DNA from 4 places in the Bacillus sp. FSL H8-0534 genome. Region 3 is predicted to be linked to each of the others. Evidence: predicted binding sites of a transcription regulator. Region 3 holds the regulator's gene; each other region holds the start of a gene.
What was found. The regulator Rex, encoded in region 3, represses fermentation and respiration genes when NADH is low (regulators of the CRP and FNR family bind a similar motif). The targets are predictions, from matches to a motif close to TTGTGAAATATTTCACAA.
Positions count from the first base shown of each region.

Region 1 (7,682 bases), 1.1 Mb from region 3:
GATGCACTAGCCTACTGTTTGCCGGCTGGCACTGTATCCGGGGCACCGAAAATTAGGGCGATGAAAATTATAAACGGATTAGAAACGGAAAAAAGAAATGTATACGCCGGAGCAGTAGGATATATAGCTTTTTCTGGAAACCTTGATATGGCGCTTGCGATTCGCACAATGGTTGTAAAAGACCAGACAGCATATGTGCAGGCGGGAGCAGGTATTGTCTATGATTCAGATCCAATTGCTGAATATGAAGAGACATTAAATAAAGCGAAGGCGCTTTTGGAGGTAATGAAATGATTGTACTCATCGATAACTATGATTCATTCACTTATAACTTGTATCAATTGTTAGGGGCATATGAGGAAGAGATTGTTGTACTGCGAAATGATAAAGTGACGATTCAAGAACTCGAAGAAATGAAGCCAAAAGCAATTATTCTTTCACCAGGACCAGGAAAACCAGAGGATGCAGGGATTTGCACCCAGGTGATTCAACATTTTTACAAACAAATTCCGATCCTTGGCATTTGCCTTGGACACCAAGCGATTGTTTCAGCATTTGGCGGGGAAATTGTAAGAGCAGAGCATATAAAACATGGGAAAACATCACGTGTAAAGCATAATGGCACATCGATATTTTCATATGTCACGCAACCGTTAACTGCGATGCGCTACCATTCACTCGTAGCGGCGAAGCATACGATTCCAAAATGTTTTGATGTATTAGCAACAGCGATGGATGATGGGGAAATCATGGCAGTTCGCCATAACTATTATCCACTCTTCGGATTGCAGTTTCATCCAGAGTCAATTGCGACTGAAGAGGGCGGAAAATTAATCCGTGCATTTTTATCCAGTGTGAAAGAGGAGGAGCGAGTATGAATAGTTATCTTCGGAAATTAGTAGATGGACAGAACTTAACGGAACAGGAAATGTATGAAGCAGGCCTTGTGCTCTTAAGTGAAGATATATTAGAAAGTGAAATTGCAGCTTTTTTAGCATTGTTAAAGGCAAAGGGTGAAACTTCTGATGAAATATATGGCCTCGTTCGTGCTCTTCGGGAAAAGGCATTACCATTTGCAAGTCATATAAAAGGAGCAATGGATAATTGCGGGACGGGCGGAGACGGTGCACAAACATTCAACATTAGTACAACATCTGCTTTCGTACTTGCCGGGGCTGGTGTGAAGGTGGCGAAACATGGGAATCGCGCGGTTTCTAGTAAAACAGGGAGTGCGGATTTATTAGAAGAACTTGGTGTCAATATTGCATGTACGCCAAGAGAAATTGACTACTTATTAGAAAAGGTTGGTATCGCATTTCTGTTTGCACCAGCTATGCATCCAGCACTTAAACGCATTATGAAAATAAGAAAAGAGCTAAATGTACCGACCATTTTTAATCTAATTGGTCCTCTTACAAATCCGATTGATTTAGAAACGCAGTTTGTTGGCATATACAAACGAGATATGCTAATGCCTGTAGCAGAGGTATTGCAAAAGCTTGGTAGAAAACAAGCGCTTGTTGTAAATGGGAGCGGATTTTTAGATGAAGCATCTCTGCAAGGGGAAAATCATGTAGTGATTTTAAAGGATAACAAAATTATAGAAGAGAGTATTATTCCAGAAGAATATGGATTTTCTCGTGTGAGCAATGAAGAAATCCGAGGTGGAAATGCAAAAGAAAATGCGAATATTACACTGCAAGTACTAGAGGGGGAAAAGAGTGTATACCGTGATACGGTTCTACTCAATGCAGGTCTTGCACTTTTTGCAAATGGAAAAGCAGGGACAATTGAAGAAGGCATTCATATTGCAGCTCAAAGTATTGATTCTGGAAAAGCGTTATCGAAATTGAATCTATTAATTAGTGCAAGTAATAAAAGATTAGAGAGGGTGAATTAAATGGAAACCATTTTAGAAAAGATTGTTCAGCAGAAGAAAAAAGAGGTAGAAGCGTTGTATAAAACATATACGCCGGTGAAGAAACAACGGAAGTCACACTCTCTTGTAGAAGCACTGCAAAACTTCACAGTCATTGCTGAAGTGAAGCGAGCTTCTCCATCTAAAGGTGATATTCATTTACATGTAGATGTACCAAAGCAAGTAAAAATGTATGAAGAGTGTGGCGCCGGAGCAGTTTCTGTTTTAACGGATGAACAGTTTTTTAAAGGATCTTTTCAAGATTTAGAAACAGCACGAGCAAATAGTAATATTCCGCTTCTATGTAAAGATTTTATTATCGATACAATTCAAATTGATCGGGCATATGAAGCTGGAGCGGATCTCATTTTACTTATCGTTGCTGCACTATCAGAAGAAAAACTACGAGAGTTATATGCATACGTGCAAAAAGTAGGATTAGAGGCAATTGTAGAAGTTCACAATGAGACAGAATTAGAGGTAGCACTAGCATTAAATCCTCATGTGATTGGAATAAACAATCGGAATTTGAAAACATTTGAAGTGGATTTGAGTACGACAGAAAATCTAGGGAAACGATTGAATGAAGAAAATATGCTTTGGATTAGTGAGAGTGGTATTCATACGGAAGAAGATATCGTACGTGTGAAGCAGGCAGGTGCAAAAGGAATTCTTGTTGGGGAAGCGCTGATGACTGCACCTTCTGTAAGAGACTTCTTTCAATCACTGAAGGTGACAACGTGAAAGTAAAGATTTGCGGCATTATCGATGTAGAAACAGCAAAGAAAGCGTGTGAATACGGCGCAGATGCTATTGGATTTGTATTTGCGAAAAGCAAAAGGGAAATTACACCTGAAAGAGCAAAACAGATTATTGATGAGCTTCCAGCTGATGTAATGAAAGTTGGTGTTTTTGTAAATGAATCGGTAGAGGTCATTCAGAAAATTGTAAATGATTGTGGTTTAACACATGTACAACTGCATGGGGATGAAGGAAATCATCATATCGGAAGATTGAATATTCCGTCTATAAAAGCAGTTGGTGTACATTCGAGCGAAGATATAGAGCAATCACCAGACTATGAAGCTGATTTTCTCTTATTTGATAGCCCGAAAGAAAAGTTTCATGGTGGAAATGGGAAAATATTTTCATGGAAGTTGCTAGATGATATGCCAAATGAAATTCGTAAAAAGTGTATTTTAGCTGGTGGATTACACATTGAAAACATTAAAGAAGCAATTGAAACTGTTAAGCCATATATGGTAGATGTCAGCAGCGGAGTAGAAACGGATGGAAAGAAAGATAGCGAAAAAATAAAACAATTTATTAGAAAAGCGAAGGAGTGTTAAACATGCAATATGCATATCCAGATGAAAAAGGTCACTACGGTATATACGGAGGACGTTACGTTCCAGAAACACTTATGCAATCTGTTTTAGAATTAGAAGAAGCGTATAAAGAAGCGATGCAAGATGAAGCATTTCAACAAGAATTAGAGCATTATTTACAAACGTACGTCGGAAGAGAAACACCGCTTTATTTTACGGAGAATCTGACAAAGTATTGCGGAGGGGCGAAGATTTATTTAAAGCGTGAAGATTTAAATCATACCGGAGCACACAAAATTAACAATACAATTGGGCAAGCGCTTCTTGCAGTACGAATGGGTAAGAAAAAGGTTGTAGCTGAAACAGGAGCTGGACAGCACGGGGTTGCAACGGCGACGGTATGCGCCTTACTCGGTTTAGAGTGCGTCATTTTCATGGGAGAAGAAGATGTAAAACGACAAAAGTTAAACGTCTTCAGAATGGAACTATTAGGAGCGAAAGTGGAAAGTGTCGCAGCAGGTAGTGGAACATTAAAAGATGCAGTAAACGAGGCGCTTCGTTACTGGGTTGCACATGTGCACGATACGCACTATATTATGGGATCTGTTCTTGGACCGCATCCATTCCCGCAAATTGTACGTGATTTCCAAAGTGTAATCGGGAAAGAAACGAAGAGACAATATGAAGCGCTAGAAGGGAAATTACCAGAAGCAGTTGTTGCTTGCATCGGCGGTGGAAGTAATGCAATGGGAATGTTTTATCCGTTTGTACATGATAAAGAAGTTGCTCTTTACGGCGTAGAAGCAGCAGGAAAAGGGATTCATACAGAGAAGCACGCAGCAACATTAACAAAAGGAAGCGTTGGCGTTCTTCATGGTTCGATGATGTATCTCCTTCAAAATGAAGAAGGACAAATTCAGGAAGCGCACTCTATTTCAGCAGGGCTAGACTATCCAGGAGTTGGGCCAGAACATAGTCTGCTAAAAGATATTGGCCGTGTCTCTTACAACTCAATTACAGATGACGAAGCGCTAGCTGCATTCCAGTTACTAACGAAAAAAGAAGGAATTATCCCGGCATTAGAAAGTTCACACGCAGTGGCGTATGCATTAAAACTTGCGCCTACAATGAAGCAAGATGAAGGACTTGTCATTTGTTTATCGGGCCGCGGTGATAAAGATGTTGAAAGTATAAAACGTTATATGGAAGAGGTGTAAACGATGGGAGTAGAAAGAATTACAGCAGCGTTTCAAAATGGAAAAAAAGCATTTATTCCTTATGTAATGGGAGGAGATGGAGGTCTAGAGAAGTTAAAAGAGCAAATTCATTTTCTAGATGAAGCAGGAGCGAGCATTGTTGAAATTGGTATTCCTTTTTCTGATCCAGTTGCAGATGGACCTACAATTCAAAGAGCAGGAAAACGAGCATTAGACAGTGGAACAACGCTCGGAGGAATCTTTCAGGCACTAGCGGAAGTCAGACAAGAAGTAAATATTCCATTCGTACTTATGACATACTTGAATCCTATTTTAGCATTTGGTAAAGAACGTTTTATCGGAAGTTGTCTTGAAGCTGGTGTAGATGGAATTATTGTTCCAGACTTGCCATATGAAGAACAAGATATTATCGCATCGCTCCTTCGTGATGCGCATATCGCACTTATTCCGCTTGTAACAGTAACGAGTCCAATCGAACGAATTGAAAAGATTACGAGGGAGTCACAAGGGTTTGTTTATGCGGTAACGGTAGCGGGGGTCACTGGGGTTAGACGTGACTTTAAGCAAGAAATTCATAGCTACTTAGAAAAGGTAAAAGCACATGTACATCTTCCAGTAGTTGCTGGATTTGGAATCTCAACGACTGAGCAAATTGAGGAAATGATTACGTTATGTGATGGAGTGGTTGTGGGAAGTAAGGTAATTGAGCTTTTAGAAACAGAAAAAGAAGAGGAAATTTGTGAACTGATTGCTGCAGTGAAATAAGAAGAAGAGGCTGCCTGTTAAGGGGCCTCTATATTATATGAGCAAGTTTCAAGCCATTAAGACCTTGCAAATTAGTGGGGGATTCTTCATCTCCCACTAATTATTAGTTGAGCGAATTGGCTTTTACGGTCAGTTGATTCCCCAACTGACATGAAAATATCAAGAATGATTGACGTAAACCAAAGGTGTTGTTAAAATTATTACTGGAATTAATGTGAAGTATTTCACAAATTGTAGTTTTTAATGTGAAAACATTCACAAATGTTGAGTTTGTTTCTTAAAAATTTTTTTAAAAGGAGTTATACGTTATGAAAAGAATCGTAACACTAAGTACTCGTAAACTGACAGATACAGTAAAACATGGTGGGTGTGGCGCATGTCAAACATCTTGCCAATCAGCTTGCAAGACATCTTGCGGAGTTGCAAATCAAAAATGTGAAAACATAATGAACAGATAGAAAATGAGAAACGTACCGCCCAACTGTTTCCCAGATGGGCGGCCATTTTTATCCCGCATGAACAAGAAGTAAAAACCCCATTAACGGAAGTTTTACTTTATAGATAAAAGGAGTTTGATTATTAAATATGATTCATCAATATAAATTAAACGGATACAACATCGTACTCGATACCTACAGTGGATCAGTACATGTTGTTGACGACCTCGCTTATGAAATCATCACGCTTTATGAGACTACTGCTGCAGAAGAAATCATAACAATGATGCTAGAAAAATACGTATATGATTCCGATATCTCTGAGAAAGACATTCGAGAAACCATTGCAGATATCGAAGAGCTAAAAAATGATGGGGAACTCTTTACTGAGGATGAATATAAGAGTCTCTCAATTGATTTAAGAAACCGCCAAACTTATGTAAAGGCCCTCTGCCTCAATGTTGCACATACATGTAACTTATCATGCGAATACTGCTTCGCCAGCCAAGGAAAATACAATGGAAGCAGAGCGATTATGAGTTATGAGGTTGGCAAAAGAGCTATCGATTACCTATTGGAAAACTCCGGTCATCACCGAAACCTCGACATCGATTTCTTCGGGGGAGAGCCGCTCATGGCCTGGAAAGTTGTAAAACAGATTGTCGCTTACGCAAGAAGTAAAGAAAAAGAGTACAAAAAAACGTTTCGCTTCACCTTTACTACAAATGGCATGTTACTAAACGATGAAATCACTGATTTTTTGAATAAAGAAATGTACAATGTCGTATTGAGTCTTGATGGAAGAAAAGAAGTCCACGATCACCTTCGTAAAACGGTAACTGGAAAGGGGAGCTATGAGTATATCGTTCCGAAGTTCCAAGAATTCGTCAAAAGCCGTGGAGATAAAGAATACTATGTGCGTGGAACCTATACTCATAACAACGTTGACTTCACCAATGACATTTTTCATATCGCAGATCTTGGTTTTGACAAGCTCTCGATGGAACCGGTCATCTGTAATCCACGGGAACCATATGCACTCACCGAAAAGGACCTTCCAGATATTTATAACCAGTACGAAATTCTCGCCAAGGAAATGCTAAAGCGTGAGGAAGAAGGTAATGGATTCACTTTCTACCATTACATGCTTGATCTCTCAGAAGGCCCTTGCATCCAAAAGAGAATTTCTGGCTGCGGCTCAGGAACCGAATATTTCGCTGTCACACCATGGGGCGAGATTTTTCCTTGCCACCAGTTCATCGGGGATAACGAATACAGTATGGGAAACATTTGGGATGGGATTACAAAACAAGAGATGCAATGTCAATTTAAAGAGAGCAGTTGCTACTCGAAGCCAGAATGTCAGGACTGCTGGGCGAAACTTTACTGCAGTGGTGGTTGCCCTGCCAACGCATTGCATGCAACCGGCTCCATCAATGGAATCTACGATTTTAGCTGTGACATCTTCCGTAAGAGAGTAGAATGTTCCATGATGGTTAAAGTAGCTGAATCCATGAGAACTATGAAAAAAAACAAACAAGCCGTGGCACAATAAGCATAAAGATATTATGAGGTTGAGAGATAAGTCAAAATTTGATTTATGCTCAGCCTCTTTGAAAATCTTCTTTTTCTTTTAGACAAAAAATCCCCACTGATTAAAGTTTCACTTTATAAAATGGAATTCATTATGTAAATTATACCATTTCATATACGAGTATTTTGAATTTATTCAGTTAATATAATAAAGGATTTTCACCAAAACGTTTTGCTAATCCTTCTTCATCGTCTTCTTCCCAATCGAACTCAATTTCAGGCATAGATGAATCATGTCCCTTTTCATCTAATAAGGAATCAAATGTATCCCAAATATCGTCGTCCCATTCTGTATCTCCCGTTTCTTTTAAGAGCAGTTTGGAAATGGATTTCATAATCTGCAATTTCGCCCGTGGGCTGAGAAGTTAAGTGTTCCACCAGCCATTCGCTCGTTTCCTCTTTTTGATTCATTTCTGAAATCAGC
Region 1 covers NZ_JBBOUC010000001.1:1,794,520-1,802,201, reverse strand. Annotated here, with positions in the region: gene trpE (anthranilate synthase component I) at 1-294, shown strand, start outside; gene MHH71_RS09465 (aminodeoxychorismate/anthranilate synthase component II) at 291-878, shown strand; gene trpD (anthranilate phosphoribosyltransferase) at 875-1,900, shown strand; gene trpC (indole-3-glycerol phosphate synthase TrpC) at 1,901-2,662, shown strand; gene MHH71_RS09450 (phosphoribosylanthranilate isomerase) at 2,659-3,267, shown strand; gene trpB (tryptophan synthase subunit beta) at 3,270-4,463, shown strand; gene trpA (tryptophan synthase subunit alpha) at 4,467-5,228, shown strand; gene scfA (six-cysteine ranthipeptide SCIFF) at 5,537-5,686, shown strand; gene scfB (thioether cross-link-forming SCIFF peptide maturase) at 5,814-7,220, shown strand; gene MHH71_RS09425 (hypothetical protein) at 7,399-7,593, opposite strand; gene MHH71_RS09420 (DUF4240 domain-containing protein) at 7,517-7,682, opposite strand, start outside.
Region 1: a site for Rex is predicted at 5,441-5,458, ahead of scfA (six-cysteine ranthipeptide SCIFF). Genes of this name have one in related genera too.

Region 2 (7,682 bases), 1.4 Mb from region 3:
AAACGGTGATTGTAGAACCAGAAGGATCTATTTTAAATGGTGGTGAAGCAGGTTCACATGAAACAGAAGGAATCGGTCTTGAATTTATTCCGCCATTTTTAAAATTATCATATTTCGATAAAATTCATACCATTTCTGATCGAAATGCATTCAGACGTGTGAAAGAATTAGCGCAGAAAGAAGGTCTTCTTGTTGGTAGTTCTTCAGGAGCAGCATTTCATGCGAGCCTATTAGAGGCTGAAAAGGCAAAACCAGGTACAAATATTATAACGATTTTTCCAGATAGCAGTGAGCGTTATTTAAGTAAAGATATATACAAAGGGTGGGAATAAAAAATGAGAGCAAAAACAAAGTTAATTCATGGTATTCGCATAGGAGAACCTTCAACTGGATCTGTAAACGTACCGATTTATCAAACAAGTACGTACAAACAAGAAGCAGTTGGTAAACATCAAGGATACGAATATTCACGTACAGGTAATCCAACGCGTTCAGCATTAGAAGAAATGATTGCCGTATTAGAAAACGGTCATGCAGGATTTGCATTTGGTTCAGGAATGGCTGCTATTACAGCAACTATTATGTTATTCTCAAAAGGAGATCATGTCATTTTAACAGATGACGTATATGGCGGAACATATCGTGTGATTACAAAAGTATTGAATCGTTTCGGTATTGAACATACATTTGTAGATACAACAAATTTAGATGAAGTAGCAGAAGCAGTACGTCCAAATACAAAGGCAATTTATGTAGAAACACCAACAAATCCATTATTAAAAATTACAGATATTAAGCAAATTTCTACATTTGCAAAGGAAAAAGGTCTATTAACAATTATTGATAATACATTCATGACGCCATACTGGCAGTCACCAATTTCTTTAGGAGCAGATATTGTACTTCACAGTGCAACGAAATATTTAGGTGGACATAGCGATGTTGTTGCCGGATTAGTTGTTGTTAATAGCGCGCAATTAGCAGAAGACCTTCATTTCGTTCAAAACTCAACAGGTGGTATTCTTGGACCACAAGATAGCTTCTTGTTACTTCGTGGTTTAAAAACATTAGGAATTCGTATGGAAGAACATGAAATAAATTCACGCGCGATTGCTGAGTTTTTAAATAATCATCCAAAAGTTAATAAAGTATACTATCCAGGCCTTGAATCACATCCGAATCATGCATTAGCAACTGAACAAGCGAATGGATACGGTGCAATTATTTCATTCGATGTAGATAGTGCAAAAACGCTAAATAAAGTACTTGAGAAACTGCAGTATTTTACGCTTGCTGAAAGTTTAGGAGCAGTAGAAAGCTTAATTTCTATTCCAGCTCAAATGACACATGCATCTATTCCAGCAGATCGTCGTAAAGAGCTAGGAATTACAGATACATTAATTCGTATTTCTGTCGGTATTGAAGATGGCGAAGATTTAATTGAAGATTTAGCCCAAGCATTAGCATAATAAAAAAGCACTGCTAAAAAGGCAGTGTTTTTTTTAAATACAATTTGTGAAACTTTTCACAAATTAGACACACACAATTAAAAATATTTCGTGTATAGTAAAATCATGAAATAATACTTCACACATAAATATGTGAAACATTTCACAAATAATAGGATTCATGTAGGAAAAGTAACTCTATTTTTTTACGCTAATAGGGACGCATTAAGACCCTTAGGGTCTATTTAAGTCCATATAGCAGAATAGGAGGAAATTACATGGTAGTCAAAGAGAAAGTTGTAAATGAAACGCAAGAAGTGGTAGAAATGATTGAGGCGTTAGTAAAGAATGGTAAAAAAGCTTTACAAGCATTAGAAGGTTTTACACAGGAACAAATTGATAAAATTGTACATGAAATGGCACTTGCGGGCGTGGATCAACATATGCCGCTTGCAAAAATGGCTGTTGAAGAAACGGGACGCGGTGTGTATGAGGATAAATGCATTAAAAATATTTTTGCAACTGAATATATTTGGAATAGCATAAAAAATGACAAAACAGTGGGGATTATTCGTGAGGATCCACATGAGGAAGTAATAGAAATTGCAGAGCCGGTCGGTGTGGTTGCTGGGGTAACGCCAGTAACAAATCCAACGTCAACAACGATGTTTAAAGCGATCATTGCGATAAAAACGAGAAACCCAATTATTTTTGCATTCCACCCTTCAGCGCAGCAATGTTCTATCGCAGCTGCAAAAACAGTGCGCGATGCTGCAGTGAAAGCTGGTGCACCAGAGAACTGTATTCAATGGATTGAAAAGCCTTCTGTTGAGGCAACAAAACAATTAATGAATCATGAAGGTGTAGCGCTTGTTCTGGCAACAGGAGGAGCAGGAATGGTAAAATCAGCATATTCAACTGGTAAACCAGCTTTAGGAGTAGGACCAGGTAACGTTCCATGTTATATGGAAAAATCAGCGAATGTGAAACGTGCTGTGAATGATGTAATCTTATCAAAAACATTTGATAACGGTATGATTTGTGCTTCTGAACAAGCAATTATTGTAGACAAAGAGATCTATAATGATGTGAAACAAGAAATGATAGCAAACAATTGTTATTTTGTAACAGAAGATGAACGGAAGAAATTAGAGAAACTTGTCATTAATGAAAATACATGTGCAGTAAATAGCGATATTGTTGGGAAATCTGCTCACTACATTGCATCACTAGTAGGAATTGCAGTACCAGAAGATACAAAAATGCTGGTTGCAGAAATTAAAGGAGTCGGCGCAAATTATCCGCTATCCCGCGAAAAATTAAGCCCAGTATTAGCTTGTATAAAAGCAAATTCATTAGAAGAAGGATTGCAGCATTGTGAAAACATGTTAGAGCTTGGCGGTTTAGGACATTCTGCAGTTATTCATTCTACAAATACAGAAGTACAAAAACAGTTTGGTTTACGTATGAAAGCATGTCGTCTTATTGTGAATGCTCCGTCAGCACAAGGCGGAATTGGTGATATATATAATGCTTTCATTCCATCGCTTACACTTGGATGCGGATCATACGGAAAGAACTCTGTATCTCAAAACGTAACGGCAACTCATTTAATGAACGTAAAGAGACTTGCAAATAGAAAAAAGAATATGCAGTGGTTCAAGCTGCCACCAAAAATTTATTTTGAAAAACACGCTACGCAATATTTAGCAAGTATGCCAAACATTTCACGAGCATTCATTGTAACAGATCCTGGAATGGTTCAACATGGATATATTGATGTAGTAACGCATTATTTAGGTCAACATAGAAATGATGTAAAAGTAGAAATATTCTCTGAAGTAGAACCAGATCCATCAGATGAAACTGTATTTAAAGGTGCAGAAATGATGAGAAGCTTCAAGCCAGACGTGATTATTGCTCTTGGCGGCGGATCAGCGATGGATGCAGCAAAAGGAATGTGGCTATTTTATGAGCATCCAGAAACAGAATTCTTTGGTATCAAACAAAAGTTTTTAGATATTAGAAAACGTACATGCAAATATCCAAAACTAGGAACTAAAGCGCAGTTTGTTGCGATTCCTACAACATCTGGAACAGGATCAGAAGTGACACCATTTGCGGTTATTACAGATAAAAAGAATAATATCAAATACCCGCTTGCTGATTATGAATTAACACCAGACGTTGCAATCGTTGACCCGCAGTTCGTTAAGACAGTACCACCACATGTAACTGCTGATACAGGAATGGATGTATTAACACATGCGATTGAAGCGTACGTATCTATTATGGCAAACGATTATACAGATGGATTAGCTTTAAAAGCAATTGATCTTGTCTTTAAATATTTACCACGTGCATATAAAGATGGAAATGACGAAGAAGCTCGTGAAAAAATGCATAATGCTTCAGCAATTGCTGGGATGGCATTTGCCAATGCGTTTCTTGGTATTAACCATAGCTTAGCGCATAAAATTGGACCGGAGTTTCATATTCCGCATGGACGTGCTAATGCAATCTTAATGCCGCATGTTATTCGCTATAATGCAATTAAACCAAGAAAACATGCACTATTCCCTAAATATGAGCACTTTGTTGCGGATGAGCGTTATGCACATATCGCAAGAATGCTTGGTCTTAAAGCACGTACAGTAGAAGAAGGCGTGGAATCATTAGTACAAGCTATTATCGCCCTTGGAAAAGAATTAAATATTAATATGAGTGTTGCTGGCCAAGGTATTGAAAAAGAAGCATTTGAAGCGGTTGTTGATATACTTTCTGAACGAGCATTTGAAGATCAATGTACAACGGCAAATCCGAAATTACCGCTTATTTCAGAGTTGAAAGAAGTGTATATGCAAGCTTATAAAGGTGTATAGAAAATTTGAAAGAGCCGTTTAGCAGCGGCTCTTTTTACTTTGGAAAACATCTCCCTCATTGGCTGTATTTACTTGCCTCAGAAACGATTAGAATATGATAGAGTGAGAGGGAGGAGTGGTAGAAGTATGAAAGAATTACAACAGAAAATAGCAGATTATATTCGCTTCGGTCAAGTTCTTCTTGCGCTAGCCACATTTTTAATGATTGGTTTATTAATCCCAAATGGAGGGAGAGAAACTGTACAATCCTTTGCGATGATGGGTGTTATTGTTTTATTTTTAGGGATGTCATTTTTCTTTTTCAAGCGTGTTAAAGTATTGCGTGACAGGTTAGAGGAGAACGAGTATGAATAAGATTGATAGATGAAACGCTACGAAAAGAGTGTATCTTTTTGTAGCGTTTTTTCGTATAAGTAAAATTTGTAGAAAATGTATGTGTTTTATATTGACAATGATAATCTTTATCAATTAAAATATAATAGAACTAAGTTCTAATTCAAGGTCATTTGTGAACGGAAGTTCTTGTCCGTTGTTAGAACAAGATAAATATCTAGTATATAACTGAAAATCCTACCCCCCCTCAACTGTAGTTTTCTTTATACTAGTTATGATATGGATGCAGTAGACAAGCTTTGTCTACTGTCTTTTTTTTGTTAAAACTTGTATATCATTGTAATCGGTAATAATAAAATCTGCATAAGGTGTTAGTTCTTTTATAGCATGTTCATGATTAGCAATGCCTACAGCAATACTTCCGGCCTCTTTAGCCATTTTTACATCTACAACAGTATCTCCAATCATTACTAGCTCATTTGGTCTAATATCAAGCTGTTCACATGCTTTTGTAATCATTTCTGGATGAGGCTTTCCGTTTTCTACATCTTCTGGCGTAAAGAGAAATTGAAGAGATGGTATGTTAAGTAAATCAATACATTTTTTTGTTCTCACCTTATTGTCCGAGGTAAGAATACCTGTGTATATTTCTTCTTTTTGCAAAGAAATAATGCATTCAGTTATCCCTTGAATAGGATGAAAAGCTTGTTCAATGGATAATTGCTCATTACTTTCTTCAAATATGGTAGTAGCGAGCTCTTTGCAACGGTGCCATGGATATTTTTTGATTTGATATAAAAGGCTGGCGACAACAATAATTTCTTCTTCTTCAGATGCGACCGCTAACAGGCCTTTAAAATCAACTTTGTTTGGAGGTACAAATCCAACTGCTTTTTCCCACAGAGGTTCATACTTTTTACCAACAATTTGTGAAAATTTGTATTTTCGCATTCTATCAATTTCCTGCCAAAATGGAATCGCGTGAAATAATGTACCATCTTTATCAAAGGCAATTGCTTTCGTTTCAATAACCTCTCCAGAAATTTGAATTTTTCCCATATTTCATGTCACCTCGTTTATAATAGTTACCATATACTGTACATTCTGAAATGCATTACAGGTCAAGGGGGGAGTTAAGATTTCTACAATTGAAGATATCGCTAAATTAGCCGGAGTGTCTAAAGCAACCGTTTCCCGTGTGATCAATCATCATCCGTATGTACGTCCAGAATTAAGGGCGAGAGTGCAAGCGATTATTGATGAAAAAAATTATGTACCTGTGGCGACAGCGAAAGATCTACGTCGTCTACAAACAAAATTAATCGGTGTAGTCGTACCAAATTTACATCATCCCTTTTTTAGTCAGTTAATTCAAGAGTTAAGTGGTATTTTAAAAATAGATCGTTATGATGTCGTGATATTACAATCAAATTATGAAATTGAGAGAGAAAGAGAATTTTTACAATATATTAGGACGAAAAAGTTAGATGGGCTTATTTTTACTACACTTTCTTTGCCAATAGAGGAAATAGAGCGTGCGATAACTTCAGGAGCTATTGTTATTTGTAATGAACATGTAGAAACAGAACTCGTATCTACAGTTCAATTTGATGAAGAGCTAGCTGGTTACATTGGAACGAGGCATCTTTTGGAAAATGGATATACACGTATAGGATTTTGTTACGATACATTAAAAAGTAAAGCGCAGAGAAAAAGATATCAAGGGTATAAAAGAGCTTTAAAGGAGTATGGTCTACAGTTACAGCAAGAATGGGTATTTCCAAATTGCTATGGGCTGAAGGATGGGAAGAGGGTAATAGATAGCATTCACTCCATGCAAAATGCCCCAGATTCCATCTTTACAGGCAGTGATGAAATAGCTGCTGGAATTATTATGGAGGCTCAAAAGTTGAAAATTGCGATCCCACAAGATTTTGGTGTTATAGGATTTGATAATCAAGAACTTTCGATGATAATGCATCCTAATATAACAACGATTAATACCTCCATTACAAGTATGGCAAAGAATTCTATCGTATTATTACATAAACAATTGCGAGGAGAGCCTGTACAACGTATACAATTACCTATTTCAATTATAGAAAGAGAATCTACAAGAAGGGAGTAGGATATGTTCCATACAGATCGTTTACAATTTCGAAAATATACAATGGATGACTTAGATTTCTATGCTTCCTTATGGGGAAATGTGAAAGTAATGCGCTACATTGGGAACGGAACGCCAAAAACATATGTGCAGTGTAAGAAAAGTCTGGAAAGCTGGGTTCTTCCTAGTTATAAAAACGGTTTAGGATTATTTCTAATGATTGAAAAGGAAACAGATACTCCAATTGGTCACGCAGGACTCGTTAGGCAACAAGTAGATGGAAGAGAAGAAATTGAAATTGGGTACTGGTTACTTCCAGAGTATTGGGGAAAGGGATATGCAAAGGAAGCAGCAACAGCTTTTCGAGATTATGGTTTTCAAGTGTTAAGTTTGAATAAGCTCATTTCTCTTATTAATCCAGATCATCCTGCTTCTATCTTTGTTGCCCGAAAAACAGGAATGAGTTATGAGAAGACAGCATCATTTCATGGAATAGATGTTCTTGTATATGCAATTAAAAGAACAGGATAAATCCTGCTCTTTTAAAGAATGAGACTACTAAATACCATTAATATGTTTAAAATTACATGCCATATAATAGCTGGAATGATACGATTTGATTTCACAACTATTCCTCCATAAAATATACCAGCTATAATAAAAGCGGTGGAAACACTCCAAGAAAAACCTAAGGAGTAATGCTGTAAACCAAAACCAATGCTTGTAAGCAAAATAGCCTATTTTTCATCAAACTGATTTGTAAACTGATGTAGTAGGATTCCCTGCCAAATACATTCTTCTAATACGCCATTGATAATAGAAAACAATACAGCAAATAGCATGATATGTTGTATATAAGATATTTCTTTTTGTAGTAGAAAAGGTGTAAAGGTGACGATGTTAATAGAAATC
Region 2 covers NZ_JBBOUC010000001.1:4,271,434-4,279,115, forward strand. Annotated here, with positions in the region: gene MHH71_RS21685 (O-acetylserine dependent cystathionine beta-synthase) at 1-332, shown strand, start outside; gene MHH71_RS21690 (bifunctional cystathionine gamma-lyase/homocysteine desulfhydrase) at 336-1,469, shown strand; gene adhE (bifunctional acetaldehyde-CoA/alcohol dehydrogenase) at 1,727-4,330, shown strand; gene MHH71_RS21700 (YrhC family protein) at 4,457-4,684, shown strand; gene MHH71_RS21705 (HAD family hydrolase) at 4,967-5,722, opposite strand; gene MHH71_RS21710 (LacI family DNA-binding transcriptional regulator) at 5,838-6,791, shown strand; gene MHH71_RS21715 (GNAT family N-acetyltransferase) at 6,795-7,301, shown strand; gene MHH71_RS30670 (CPBP family glutamic-type intramembrane protease) at 7,313-7,501, opposite strand.
Region 2: a site for Rex is predicted at 1,600-1,617, ahead of adhE (bifunctional acetaldehyde-CoA/alcohol dehydrogenase). Genes of this name have one in related genera too.

Region 3 (7,682 bases):
ATCGTGCGAATTTCTTTTTCTGGCTCTAGCGGATAATCATCCCATAGTTCGTTTAAAACACGCTTAGATGATGTTAAGTTTGCCTGTTCTTGATCATAATATCCAATAGATACATTTGAACCGAAAGAAACTTCACCGCCTAACGTCTTTAATTTATTCACAATTGATTTTAATAATGTAGATTTCCCAATACCATTTGGACCAACTAGTGCGACACTATCACCGCGGGTTAAGCGCATATTTACATGTTCAATAATCGGTTCTTTGTCATATCCAATTGAAACATCCTTTATTTGTAATACATCGTTTCCGCTTTGTTTTTCGATATCAAAGTGGAAGGATGCTGATTTAGAATCACCTAATGGTCTAGTTAGTAATTCCATTCTGTCTAACTGCTTCCGACGACTTTGTGCACGCTTTGTTGTAGATGCACGGGCAATGTTCTTTTGGACAAAGTCTTCTAGTTTAGCAATTTCCTCTTGTTGTTTCTCATAACGCTTCATTTCCTGCTCATGTAGTGCAGCTTTTAAATCTAAATATTTACTGTAGTTACCAACATATCGTCTGCTTTCTTTATTAGAAATTTCATATACTTGTGTAACAAGCTTGTCTAAAAAGTAGCGATCGTGGGAAACGATTAAAATAGCTCCAGGATAGCCTTGTAAGTATTGTTCAAGCCATGTTAATGTATCGATATCTAAATGGTTTGTTGGTTCGTCCAAGATGAGTAAGTCTGGTTTTGTTAGCAGTAGTTTCCCAAGAGCAAGTCTTGTTTTCTGTCCACCACTTAACGTAGAAATCGTTGTTTGGTGTGTTTCAACCGGAAAACCAAGTCCACTTAAAATGGAGCGAATATCAGCTTCATATTGATAACCACCTTGATCCTTGTAGTCTAACTGTAATTGATCATAATCAGCGAGTAATTTTTCGTACGTAGCAGCATTTGAAAAGTTCTCTTCCTTACCCATGTCTAGCTCTAACCTTCGAAGCTTCTTTTCCATTTGCTGCAGATGAGTAAAGACAGTAAGCATTTCATCCCAAATTGTTAAAGAAGTTTCTAAACCAGTATTTTGGGCCAAGTATCCAATTGAAACATCTTTTGGTTTTATAATTTCTCCACCATCGTGAGATAATTCACCGGCAATTATTTTTAATAATGTAGATTTTCCAGCACCATTTCGACCAACTAGTGCAATGCGATCTTTTGTTTGAACTTCCAATTTAATGTTTGCAAGAATTGTTTCAGCACCGTATAATTTTGAAAGCCCATTCACTTGTAATAAAATCAATGTTTTCACCTCAAATAATTTCTTAACTTTGCCATGTTTATATTTCTCAATCATACTAAAAATAGTGTATAGTTTAAAATAAGAGAGAAGTCTTCTCTCTATTATACAAGGAAAGTCATAAGTGCTAAACTTCTGTATTTGTTTTAAATCTGTGAACAAAGATAGGAAGAGAGGAGAGGTTATATGGATCAACAAAAGATTCCACAGGCCACTGCCAAACGATTGCCTCTATACTATCGATTTATCCAAAACTTATCTCTTTCTGGTAAGCAGCGTGTTTCATCGGCTGAATTGAGTGAAGCTGTAAAGGTAGATTCAGCAACAATTCGGAGAGATTTTTCATATTTTGGAGCGTTAGGGAAAAAGGGATATGGATATAATGTGAATTATTTACTATCATTCTTCCGAGAAACGCTTGATCAAGATGATATAACACGTGTAGCACTTATTGGAGTGGGTAATTTAGGGACCGCTTTCTTACATTACAATTTCACCAAAAATAATAATACAAAGATTGAAATGGCATTTGATGTCAATGAGGAGAAAGTTGGAAAAGAAATCGGAGGAATTCCTGTATATCATTTAGATGAATTAGAAGAGCGTTTAACAAATGATATACAAGTGGCAATATTAACAGTACCTGCTACTGTTGCACAGGCTGTAGCAGATCGATTGGCCGAAACAAATATACACGGAATTTTAAATTTTACACCAGCACGATTAAATGTTTCAGAAAATATAAGAATTCACCATATTGATTTAGCTGTAGAATTACAAACACTCGTTTATTTTTTGAAAAATTATCCACAATAAAACGCAGAGGAAATCCCTCTGCGTTTTATTGTTGCTTTTTCTTTGTAAATTTGACTAAGATAAGTCGAAGTGCCAAATTAAAATCAATTGTTGCCATAGCAGCAAACAGCAGTGTCCCAAAGTTCCAAATTGTATCTGTAACGTTCGTAATTGCGAAACGTGTAAAGACACAACCAAGAAGGAAATACAGTGCTGCCATGAACAATGGTGAGTTCCTCATATTTAAAATCCTCCGATAAATCCTTGCATTTTTTCTGCTTCTTTAATCATTTCTTGTATTTGTTCGTTACTTACCAGTACTTGGGCTATTGCAACTAATGTATTCATCGCAACATGTGCCATAATAGGAACGATAATTCGCTTTGTTTTTACATATAAAAAGGCGAATACAAGCCCCATGGAAGTGTATACCAATAAGTGTGTAAAATCAAAGTGAATTGCTGCAAATACAAGTGAGCTAATAATAGCAGCGATAAAGAAGTTGAATTTCTTATACAATGTACCAAATAAAATTTTTCTAAAGACAATTTCCTCTAAAATAGGCCCTATTATTGATATAACAATAAGGAACCATGGGGTGGTCCGTGCTATTTCCATCAAGCGAGCTGTGTTCTCAGATCCAGGTTTAATGCCCAATAAACGCATTTCGATTGTGCCTGCAATTGTTTGAGAAAAGAAAGCTAAAAAGAAACCGATAAAGATCCAACCGATTGTGGCAGGAATACTGGCGCGTTTTGTATCGAAACGACTTTCACGAATATCTGTTCGAAGTAGTAAAAGTACAATACATAATGCAATGAAAAAGCTAATAATTGCCCAGTGACCAGTCAGTAGCTGCATTTTTTCTTCTCTGGTGAACCCCCTATTATCATATAGTCCGGTTTTCAAAAGAAGCGGTAATCCAACAATACCTGATAATTGCATAAGAATGTATGTAACTATAATCCACCAATATTGTTTTTTCAAATTGGTTAACCATCCTTTCTAACTCTAGTTTATGAGATAAGGCGGGATAACATGTAAACATCCAGCCGGGGATACGTAATAACCATTCATATTATTATTTTTTTGTAAATCTTTCTTTGAAAATGAAATAGGAGACAGGAAAAAGCTGTACCTATAGAGAAAACAACTTATGGCATCTTCCATATTGTAACATACGATAAGTGAAAACGCTGATTCATATATATAAGGCTTTCGCGAGAATGGTTGCAGCGATAACAGAATGATTTTTCTTAGGAAGTTATATAAAAAAAGTTTATATAGCAATTTGCGAAAAAATTATGATTTTTTTACTTGCAAAAGAAAATTAGATTATTTATTATTATAAGTGTGTTAGCACTCGAGGTCGTTGAGTGCTAATAAAGAAAATTTACATAGAAAAATGAGGAGGTTATTGTTCATGCTAAAGCCATTAGGTGATCGCGTTGTAATTGAGCTTGTTCAAGCAGAAGAAAAAACAGCAAGTGGTATTGTATTACCAGACACTGCAAAAGAAAAACCACAAGAGGGTAAAGTTATTGCAGTAGGTACTGGTCGAGTGCTTGAAAATGGTGAGCGTGTTGCTTTAGAGGTAGCAGCAGGTGATCTTATCATCTTCTCAAAATATGCAGGTACTGAAGTGAAATATGAAGGTACAGACTACTTGATTTTACGTGAAAGTGACATTTTAGCAATTATCGGTTAATTATATACATTTTAAAAATCCAAGGGGGTCAATTATTATGGCAAAAGATATTAAATTTAGTGAAGAAGCACGTCGTTCGATGCTTCGCGGTGTCGACACTCTTGCAAATGCAGTAAAAGTAACGCTTGGACCAAAAGGTCGTAACGTTGTACTTGAGAAAAAATTCGGTTCACCACTTATTACAAATGATGGTGTAACAATTGCGAAAGAAATCGAATTAGAAGATGCTTTCGAAAACATGGGTGCAAAATTAGTAGCAGAAGTTGCTAGCAAAACAAATGACGTAGCTGGTGACGGAACAACAACTGCAACTGTATTAGCACAAGCTATGATTCGTGAAGGTTTAAAAAACGTAACAGCTGGCGCGAACCCAATGGGTCTTCGTAAAGGTATCGAAAAAGCGGTTGTTACAGCAATTGAAGAATTAAAAATAATTTCTAAACCAATCGAAGGTAAATCTTCTATCGCACAAGTAGCTGCTATTTCATCAGCTGACGAAGAAGTAGGTCAATTAATTGCAGAAGCAATGGAGCGCGTTGGTAACGACGGCGTTATTACTTTAGAAGAATCTAAAGGATTCACAACAGAATTAGATGTAGTAGAAGGTATGCAATTTGATCGTGGATATGCATCTCCTTACATGATTACTGATTCTGACAAAATGGAAGCAGTACTTGATAACCCATATATCTTAATCACTGACAAAAAGATTTCTAACATTCAAGAAATCTTACCAGTGTTAGAGCAAGTGGTACAACAAGGTAAACCACTTCTTATCATTGCAGAAGATGTAGAAGGTGAAGCATTAGCTACATTAGTAGTGAACAAACTTCGTGGTACATTCAATGTAGTAGCTGTTAAAGCTCCTGGATTTGGTGACCGTCGTAAAGCAATGCTAGAAGATATCGCGATCTTAACTGGCGGTGAAGTGATCACTGAAGAATTAGGACGCGACTTAAAATCAGCTACAGTTGCATCTTTAGGACGCGCTGGCAAAGTTGTTGTAACGAAAGAAAACACAACTGTAGTTGAAGGTGTAGGTAACACAGAACAAATCGAAGCTCGCATCGGTCAAATCCGTGCACAATTAGAAGAAACAACTTCTGAATTCGATCGTGAAAAATTACAAGAGCGTCTTGCTAAACTTGCAGGAGGCGTAGCAGTAATTAAAGTAGGTGCAGCAACTGAAACTGAGTTAAAAGAGCGCAAACTTCGCATTGAAGATGCACTTAACTCAACTCGTGCAGCAGTAGAAGAAGGTATTGTTGCAGGTGGTGGTACTTCACTTATGAACGTATACACTAAAGTAGCTTCTATTTCAGCTGAAGGTGACGAAGCAACAGGTATCAACATTGTACTTCGTGCATTAGAAGAGCCAGTTCGTCAAATCGCAATCAACGCTGGTCTAGAAGGATCCGTTGTTGTAGAACGCTTAAAAGGCGAAAAAGTAGGCGTTGGTTTCAACGCAGCAACTGGCGAATGGGTAAACATGCTTGAGTCTGGTATCGTAGACCCAGCAAAAGTAACTCGTTCTGCACTTCAAAACGCGGCATCTGTTGCAGCTATGTTCTTAACAACTGAAGCTGTAGTTGCTGACAAGCCAGAACCAAATGCACCAGCAATGCCTGACATGGGCGGCATGGGCATGGGCGGTATGGGCGGAATGATGTAATTTCATTCGCCAAAGAAACATTCATCTCTATATAGGGGTGAATGTTTTTTGTTATGGGACAAAAAAATATAGAAATAAAGGTTTCTTGGGATAAAGAAAATAATTTCTGTAGAATTTTGTCGCTTTCTCTCTTGACCGTATTGATACTTCATTGTTAGAATCTAGGAAGATAATATAAAACAATCCTTCATATATCCTCAATGATATGGTTTGAGAGTCTCTACCGGGTTACCGTAAACAACCTGACTATGAAGGCAGTGTGTCTTATATTTATAAAGAGCGGGATACTATCTTTATAAAGCCAGACCTCTGCCTTTTCTTTGTTATGAGACTGAGGGCGGAGGACTGGCTTTTTTTATTATATTGGTAATGCTTTTTGCCAAATTGGTGAAAATATTTATATACAGAACTAACGTTGGGGTGATTATTTTGAAGAAACAGCACGATACAATTATCGTTTTAGATTTTGGGAGTCAGTACAATCAGTTAATTGCACGTCGAATTCGTGAGTTCGGTGTATACAGTGAACTTCATCCACATACAATTACTGCAGAAGAAATTAAAGCAATGAATCCAAAAGGGATTATTTTCTCTGGTGGACCGAATAGTGTATATGGTGAAAATGCATTCCACTGTGATGAAAAAATCTTTGAATTAGGATTACCGATTTTCGGTATTTGTTACGGTATGCAGCTTATGACAAAACACTTTGGTGGAAAAGTAGAACGTGCGAACCATCGTGAGTACGGAAAAGCAGTTCTTAAAGTAGAGAACGGATCAAAATTATATGCGAACCTTCCAGAAGAGCAAGTTGTATGGATGAGTCATGGTGACTTAGTAACTGGTTTACCAGAAGGATTCGTAGTAGATGCAACAAGTGAGTCTTGTCCAATTGCTGGTATGAGCAATGAAGCAAAAAACTTATACGGTGTACAATTCCATCCAGAAGTACGTCATTCTGAGCACGGTAATGATTTAATCAAAAACTTCGTATTCGGCGTATGTGGCTGTTCTGAAGGTTGGAACATGGAGAACTTTATTGAAGTAGAATTAGAAAAAATCCGTGAAACTGTTGGCGATAAAAAAGTACTATGCGCACTTAGTGGCGGTGTAGACTCTTCTGTTGTAGCAGTATTAATCCATAAAGCAATCGGTGACCAATTAACATGTATTTTCGTTGACCATGGTTTACTTCGTAAAGGTGAAGCGGAAGGTGTTATGAAAACATTTAGCGAAGGCTTCCACATGAACGTTATTAAAGTGGATGCAAAAGAACGCTTCATGAACAAGTTAAAAGGTGTAGAAGATCCAGAACAAAAACGCAAAATCATTGGTAATGAATTTATTTACGTATTTGATGATGAAGCTTCTAGATTAGAAGGAATGGACTTCTTAGCACAAGGTACACTGTACACAGATATTGTTGAAAGTGGTACAGCAACTGCACAAACAATTAAATCTCACCATAACGTTGGTGGACTTCCAGAAGATATGCAGTTCAAATTAATTGAGCCTTTAAACACTCTATTTAAGGATGAAGTACGTGTATTAGGATCAGAACTAGGAATTCCTGATGAAATCGTATGGCGTCAACCGTTCCCGGGTCCAGGACTTGGTATCCGTGTATTAGGCGAAATCACAGAAGAAAAATTAGAAATCGTTCGTGAATCCGATGCGATTTTACGTGAGGAAATCCAAAAAGCTGGCTTAGATCGTGAAATTTGGCAATACTTCACTGCACTTCCTGGCATGCGTAGCGTAGGTGTTATGGGTGACGAGCGTACTTATGATTACACAGTAGGTATCCGTGCAGTAACATCAATCGATGGTATGACAGCAGATTGGGCACGTATCCCTTGGGATGTATTAGAGAAAATCTCTGTACGTATCGTAAACGAAGTAAAACACGTTAACCGTATCGTGTATGATGTAACGAGTAAGCCACCAGCAACAATTGAGTGGGAATAGAATAGGTTTATTCGTTTAAAAGAAGACCCATCTATGATTTTATGCATAGATGGGTCTTTTTTTGTTGTTTATACGAACGAAAAACAAAAATCTTATAAAAATGTTCGTTTTTAAATTGACATACACCTATATGTGAGTTAATATGAGTATGTAATTGATACGAAAAAATGAATATTACAGCCGTCGTATAATATCGGGGATATGGCCCGAAAGTTTCTACCTAGCTACCGTAAATGGCTTGACTACGAGGCGT
Region 3 covers NZ_JBBOUC010000001.1:2,854,981-2,862,662, reverse strand. Annotated here, with positions in the region: gene MHH71_RS14515 (ABC-F family ATP-binding cassette domain-containing protein) at 1-1,289, opposite strand, end outside; gene MHH71_RS14510 (redox-sensing transcriptional repressor Rex) at 1,473-2,102, shown strand; gene MHH71_RS14505 (YdiK family protein) at 2,128-2,322, opposite strand; gene MHH71_RS14500 (CPBP family intramembrane glutamic endopeptidase) at 2,325-3,068, opposite strand; gene groES (co-chaperone GroES) at 3,505-3,789, shown strand; gene groL (chaperonin GroEL) at 3,827-5,461, shown strand; purine riboswitch at 5,629-5,730, shown strand; gene guaA (glutamine-hydrolyzing GMP synthase) at 5,891-7,429, shown strand; purine riboswitch at 7,592-7,682, shown strand, end outside.

Region 4 (7,682 bases), 1.1 Mb from region 3:
GAGCTTCATTATGATGAGATTCAAGTTGGCGATCAAGCATCCTTAACAAAAACGATTACCAATGAAGACATTATCACTTTTGCAAAACTGACCGGGGATGTAAATCCAATTCATATTCTGGACTCTTTTGCAAAAACAACAATGTTTAAAGAAAGAATTGCACATGGTATGCTTGTTTCAGGATTTATTTCGACCATTCTCGGAACAAAATTACCAGGAAAAAACACAATTTATTTATCACAAAATGTATCATTTCGTGCACCTGTAAAAATTGGTGATACCTTACGCGTAGTCGCAGAAGTTATCAAAAAACGTGATGATAAAAAAATTATTACGTTGCAAACAAATGTATATAATCAATGGAATGATATAGTTGTCGAAGGTACAGCAACAATAATGAAAAAAGAGTAGCACACATGCTACTCTTTTTTCGTATCCAATAACTTCTAATCTCACCGATTACTTCCGTGTATGACCAAACATATAACACATACACTAACGATACCAGTTTATACAGTGAGCTAGCTTGTATCAGCAAAACATTCCTTTACTGCTCATTAAAAACAAATAAACTGGAATATAAATTAGGATGTGTTATCAATGGTAAAAACAAATAAATTACTTGTTCCTGGTGCTGAGCAAGCGCTAGAACAATTTAAATATGAAATTGCACAAGAGTTTGGTGTAAGCTTAGGTTCGAATACAGCATCTCGTTCTAACGGATCTGTCGGTGGCGAAGTAACAAAACGTCTCGTTTCCTTAGCACAACAACAATTACGTGGATAATTCTATAAATAATTGATTCAGGGGCAGATATATTCTGCCTCTTTTCCTTTTCAACATACATTGTAATTCTTTTTGACATACTACAAAGAGCAAGCCGAAAGGAAAGGTATATACTATGAAACGGATTAATATTAAAATGAGTCCTCCTCGTGTACTTACGTTATCTTTTATTGCACTATCCATTATCGGAACATGCCTATTAAAACTGCCTATCTCCACTACAACTTCAATTTCTTGGCTAGATGCATTATTTACAACTGTTTCTGCATTTACAGTTACAGGACTTGGCGTTGTTGACACCGGAAAAGTGTTCACCCTATTTGGGCAACTTGTCATTTTAACACTCATACAAGTTGGCGGTCTCGGCATTATGAGCTTTGCTATATTAATCGCGATTATGCTCGGGAGAAAAATCGGTCTCCAAAATCGAATTTTACTACAGCAAGCATTAAATCAAACAAATATCGGCGGAGTGATTCGTCTCGCAAAATCATTATTTCTATTTTCTTTTACCATTGAATGTTTCGCTACTCTTCTTCTTGCTTTTGAATGGGTTCCAAAATACGGTGTTTTTAACGGACTATATTATAGTTTTTTTCATGCCATTTCAGCATTTAACAACGCCGGATTTTCCATTTGGACTGATAATTTAATGTCACAATCTCATAGTATACTCGTCAACATAGTCATTTCCTCTCTCATTATTTTAGGCGGAATTGGTTTCACAGTCATAGTGGATATAAAAAGAAAACGCAACTTTAAGAACCTTACATTACACTCTAAACTTATGCTCTCATCTACTCTTATTGTAAATATTGCTGCTACAATTTTAATTTTTATATTTGAATTCCATAATCCAATTTCTATGAAAGGATTTACACCGTTTGAAGAAGGACTAGCAGCCTATTTCCAAGCTGTTTCCACACGTACAGCTGGTTTTAATACTGTAGACATGGCACAATTAACAAAACCATCTCTTTTACTAATGATGTTGCTCATGTTCATTGGAGCTGGTAGTGCTTCAACAGGTGGCGGCATTAAATTAACAACCTTTTTAATTATGCTACTCGGGGTTCTTAAATTTTTACAAGAGCAAGATGACATTGTCATCTTTAAAAAATCAATAAAAGATGGTTTGATTGTAAAATCACTTGCCATTGTAGTCATTTCAATCTCATTTATTTTTTTCGCCATATTAATTTTAAGTATCACCGAACAAGTTCCCCTCTTAATGAGTGCCTTTGAAGTATTTTCGGCATTTGGGACTGTTGGTCTCAGTATGGGACTTACCTCAAAATTGACAATAATCGGAAAGATAACCATTATCTTTATGATGTTTTTTGGAAAAATGGGTCCTTTAACATTAGCATTTTCTTTTGCACATAAAAAACAAAGAAAGATAAAATATCCAAACGAAGACATTTTAACAGGTTGACAAACATTTACATTATCCATATAATGAAAATACAATAGCATATTTCCAAAGGGGAGTAGCGTCCAAGAATATATTCTTGGAAACAAAGTCGTCATTACGTAGAACTCAGTTCTTCCGGCTTTGTTGGCATTTTTATTACATATGTCTAGCAAGACCTTTGCCTATCAACGGCAGAGGTCTTTTTTGTATTCTTTTCCAATTCCTTCCGTCGTTGATAGGTTGGAGTATGGGGAAACTAAACAGTGGGGAAACCTCTTCACTTGTTTAGGATTTATACAATTGAGAGGAGAATGTACATGGATGTATCATTATTATTGGAGTATGGTTGGGTATTGCTTATCTTAATTGCACTAGAAGGAATTTTAGCAGCAGATAACGCTCTAGTCCTTGCCATTATGGTAAAACATTTACCAGAAGACAAACGAAAAAAAGCATTATTTTACGGATTAGCAGGAGCTTTCGTGTTCCGTTTTGGATCATTGTTTATGATCTCTTTCTTAGTCGACGTATGGCAAGTGCAAGCACTGGGGGCGATTTATTTAATGTTTATCGCTGGTAACCATTTATTCAAAACATATGTTAAAAAGAATACACATGAAGAAACTGAAGAGAAAGAAACAAAGAAAAAACAAGAAAACTTTTGGTGGACAGTATTTAAAGTTGAAGTTGCCGACATTGCGTTTGCCGTTGATTCTATTTTAGCAGCTGTTGCATTAGCGATGACTTTACCAAAAACAGGCCTTGGTACAATTGGTAGTCTTGATACAGGACAATTTCTTGTTATTTTTACAGGTGGGCTCATTGGTTTAATCATTATGCGATTTGCTGCATCTGCTTTCGTACAAATATTAAAACGTAAACCAGGGTTAGAAACTGCTGCATTCTTAATTGTTGGTTGGGTTGGTGTGAAACTAGCAGTTTATACGTTAGCACACCCTGCTTTAAATGTTATTCCACACAGTTTCCCAGAATCAGCACCATGGAAAATTGGATTTTGGATTGTACTAATTGGAATTGCAATGGGTGGTTGGTTCTTATCTAAAGATACAAGTGTCCAAAATACACAAAAGAATTTGGATGAAAAAGCGCTGTAACAACAGCGTTTTTTCATTTACCTGACACTAAATAGTCCCCCCTTCAAAAATAGATAGAGGATAACTAATCCATTTGCCATCCTTGAAAGATAACACCCAAATGATAGAAGTTTCATTTTATTACATAAAAAGTTGCCATTTCCCTCTATTTTTACAAACATATGATATGATACCACAATTTGTTAACGCTTTCATTCAGAAGGTATGTCCTTTTTGTGAAACATTGCACAAACTTATTGAAACTAAGAGTAAATACGTGTACCTTATTCATATGAGGAGTACTTATAGACAATGTACTAAAGGAGCGTATTATTATGCTAGAACAAGGATTAGCTTACGTTGTACAACTTGCGCAGAAAAAGAAACAAATGTTGGATGCAAATCCAATGCAATATTTCATTCGCGCTGCACTAGCTGGCATCTATATTGGTTTTACTATTGTACTATGTTTTAAATTAGGGAATTTCTTCAATGTTGTAAATTCACCCGCAACATATTTAGCATCTTCTATGTTTTTTGGAATTGCACTTATATTAATTATATATGGCGGAGCTGAATTATTTACAGGAAATACAATGTATTTTACAGTCGCAACTCTGCGAAAGGAAACAACAATTGGCGATACACTTCGTAATTGGATCGCTTGTTATGTAGGTAACTTAGCAGGTGCAGTATTTTTTGCATTGTTATTTTACGCAACTGGTATTTTCCAATCAATCAATCATGGACATTTAATGAGTACAGTCGTTGCAGTAAAAATGGGAACACCTACAATGCAATTATTTTTCAAAGCGATTTTATGTAACTGGCTCGTATGCCTTGCATGTTTCCTACCTTCTCAAGTAAAAGGAGATACAGCAAAAATACTTATTATGATGTTTCTTGTCTTTACTTTCTTCTTATCCGGTTATGAACATAGTATTGCAAACTTATCATTATTTGCACTATCTTTAGTATCACCACATCCTGATACAATTTCTTTCGCTGGTGCTATCCATAACTTAATTCCGGTTACAATTGGCAACATTATCGGCGGATCCGTATTCGTTGGTATGGTATATCATTATTTAACTCAAAAAAATCCAGAGCCTAAAGCGGCAGAAGATAACTTAGAAGCAGTTCAACAAGAAGAAATCATCCCTTTACAAGCACAGATGAAACACTAAAAAAGTTCCAAGGATCCCCTTGGAGCTTTTTAACTTCCAGTGCATTTCACCTGTATATTTGAGGAAATCTCTCTCGTTTCTTTTCCTTTATTTATCCGTTCTAACATGTACTGCATACCAATTGAATCATTTGTATGTAAATGAATTTCCTGTACATAAAGGCCTTCCGTACAAAAAACTTCTAAAAAATCCAAACCATTTTTCTGACGCCATCCCATATTATAATCGAGCGATATAATATCTACATCAGAATTGTGCAAAAAATTCAAAGCAGTTTCGACTGTTGTCGCTAAGACATAACCGAAGGGGCAAGGTCTTTGATCATCCATATACACTTTCATTTTCTACTTCTCCTTTATCCCGCTATTTGCGGACAGTAATACCTCCACTGATTACAGTTTCACTTTATTCCAGATATATCATAGCCAAATAACATATTGTTCCAAGTGCAATAAACGGTCCGAATGGCAATGGTTGTCTTGATGTAATACGCTTGAGTAACATACCAATTCCAAAGAAACAAAGACTCAAACTAGAGGCACAACAAAGCACAATAAAAATTGCTTTCGCCCCTATTATAAATCCAAGTAGCGAAAGTAATTTCACATCACCTCCTCCAAGTCCATTCGGAAATAGAATTTGAACGAGATATAACACAATAAATATCGTTCCTGCACCAATCAAGCCCTCCCACCAAGGAACGAGTGAAATAAAAATATGTTCTATTACAAATAAACAAGCAAAAGAGAATAAAATTACATCCGGGATTAACATATAGAACAAATCTGTCATTGTAATGATAATGAGTAAAGAAAGTAACGTCCATATAAGAATTAGTTCTTTATCCATTCCAATCACATACGTAAAAAAAAGAAATGCTCCCCCTGTTATCACCTCAAACAATGTATAAATAAAGGGTACTTTCATTTTACAATGAATGCAGCGACCTCTTTGTAAACAAAAAGAAATAATTGGAATAAGCTCTTTCGGCCTTAGCGTATGACGACAATAGTCACAATAAGAACGAGGAGCAATAATAGATTGTCCAATAGGAATGCGTACTGCTACAACCGTATAAAAAGAACCTAGCACCGTTCCTATTAAAAAAGCATATAAATAAAATATCACACCATCCTCTCCTTCCCCAAAAAAATATAGCAAAAAGAGAGCGACACTTCCATTTCGCATTATCTTTGTTCTAATAAAAAAGCAGGCCATTTCTTAGCCTGCTTTTCCCCATTTTACACTACAAAATAATATGCTTTTAATGGTCCATGTACACCTACAACAAGATTCATTTCAATATCAGCTGAGTTACTTGGACCTGTAATAAAGTTAATACAAGATGCAACTTCTTCTCCATTCTCTACACGCGTATTCATATCATGAACCGCTTGTGTAATACGTGGTACAATTGTTTCACGTGGAATGATTGCAAAATAAATCGTAGGCAAGAAGTGTAAAGAACGACCTTGTCCTTTATGACTTTGCACGACAATTGTACCGGATTCTGCTAATGTGTAATCACTAAAAGCAATACCAATATTTGCTTTTTCAGCCAAGCGAATATTTTCTTCTTTTTTCTCTGGATCCCAAGTGTTTACTTCAACATTTTCGTTCGGAAGTTCTATAGAAAATAGAGCATTCAAACCGTACGTATCAAAACGTTCGTCCCCCGATAATAAAATAGGTCCACCGCCGTTTTCAGTAATTACTTTTCGAACTACTGCACTCAGTTCATCCTTTGTTGTTTCAATTACAGTCGTATGAATGTTGGTACATTGTTTTTTGAATACTGCTAACAATTCTTCCTCTGAATAATCTTTCAACGTTTCTACGTTTACATTATTCTTCCATACTGGACGCTGTACTCCTTCTGTTTTACGCGCTCGCCCAAGTTCTTTCGCAATGTTGTCTAAAAAGGAATCACGGTTTTGAATTGTCCCTGTCATCAGTCATTCCCGCCTTTCTTATGATCTTTATACCAATCACGGAATCTTTCTTTACTTGGAGCTGGGAACTCGCGAATATCCGTCCAGTTTTTCAGCGGCCCTACACCTTTCGTTACACGATTACCAGACGTAAATGGACTCATAGCAGCCGGAGCAATTTTAGATCCCATTTTGTATAAAGATGCGGAAGACGCACCCATACTAAACATCTTCATTGCTAATTTTTCTGCAAGTGGCGCTCGCCCTTCTTTCTCAACAATGACTTGGCGATGTTTTAATAACAAGTCATGCAATGGAATTTTTACCGGACAAGCTTCTGTACACGCTCCGCATAAACTAGAAGCATACGGAAGCTCTTTATAATCATCATATCCACCTAAAAGTGGTGTTAATACTGCCCCAATTGGACCAGAATAGATGGATCCATAAGAGTGACCCCCAACATGACGATATACAGGACATACGTTTACACAAGCTGCACAGCGAATACATTGCAACACTTGACGGAATTCAGAACCTAAAATTGTAGAACGTCCATTATCAACAACAACTAAATGAAATTCTTCTGGTCCGTCTACTTCCTCTTCCTGAATCGGTCCTGCTACCGTTACATAACTTGTTAATTTTTGACCAACCGCACTGCGGCACAGTAAACCAACAAGAACATCTAGTTCTTCCATAGTTGGAACCATACGTTCCATACCCATTACCGCGATTTGTGTTTTGGGAATAGACATAACAAGGTCAGCATTTCCTTCGTTTGTTACTAGACAAAGAGAGCCTGTATTTGCAACTGCAAAGTTACATCCCGTTACCCCAATTTCAGCATCCATAAATTTTTCACGAAGTTGTTTACGAACAAACTTTGTCATTTCATATGGATCATCAGAATTTTCATACCCAAGCTTTTCTTTAAACACATCACGAATTTGCGTTCTGTTTTTATGAAGTGCTGGTGCAATGATATGAGATGGTGGATCGTTATCTACTTGTAAAATGTACTCACCTAAGTCACTCTCTAATACTTCACAGCCAATTTCTTCAAGTGCATGGTTCATGCTAATTTCTTCCGTTACCATCGACTTTGATTTTACAACTTTTTTTGCTTGCTTCTTCTTTGCTACCTCTTGAATATACTGTGCTGCTTCTTCTTTCGTTTTTGCAAAGAAAACATGCCCGCCTCTTTTAGATACATTTTCACTCAGTTGCATTAAATAGTAGTCTAAGTTTTCTAACGTATGCTGACGAA
Region 4 covers NZ_JBBOUC010000001.1:1,706,052-1,713,733, forward strand. Annotated here, with positions in the region: gene MHH71_RS09005 (MaoC family dehydratase) at 1-411, shown strand, start outside; gene MHH71_RS09010 (alpha/beta-type small acid-soluble spore protein) at 601-786, shown strand; gene MHH71_RS09015 (TrkH family potassium uptake protein) at 902-2,221, shown strand; yybP-ykoY riboswitch at 2,260-2,426, shown strand; gene MHH71_RS09020 (TerC family protein) at 2,518-3,315, shown strand; gene MHH71_RS09025 (formate/nitrite transporter family protein) at 3,630-4,481, shown strand; gene MHH71_RS09030 (cyclic-phosphate processing receiver domain-containing protein) at 4,511-4,822, opposite strand; gene MHH71_RS09035 (prepilin peptidase) at 4,887-5,669, opposite strand; gene MHH71_RS09040 (LutC/YkgG family protein) at 5,723-6,433, opposite strand; gene MHH71_RS09045 (LutB/LldF family L-lactate oxidation iron-sulfur protein) at 6,433-7,682, opposite strand, start outside.
Region 4: a site for Rex is predicted at 3,529-3,546, ahead of MHH71_RS09025 (formate/nitrite transporter family protein). Genes of this name have one in related genera too.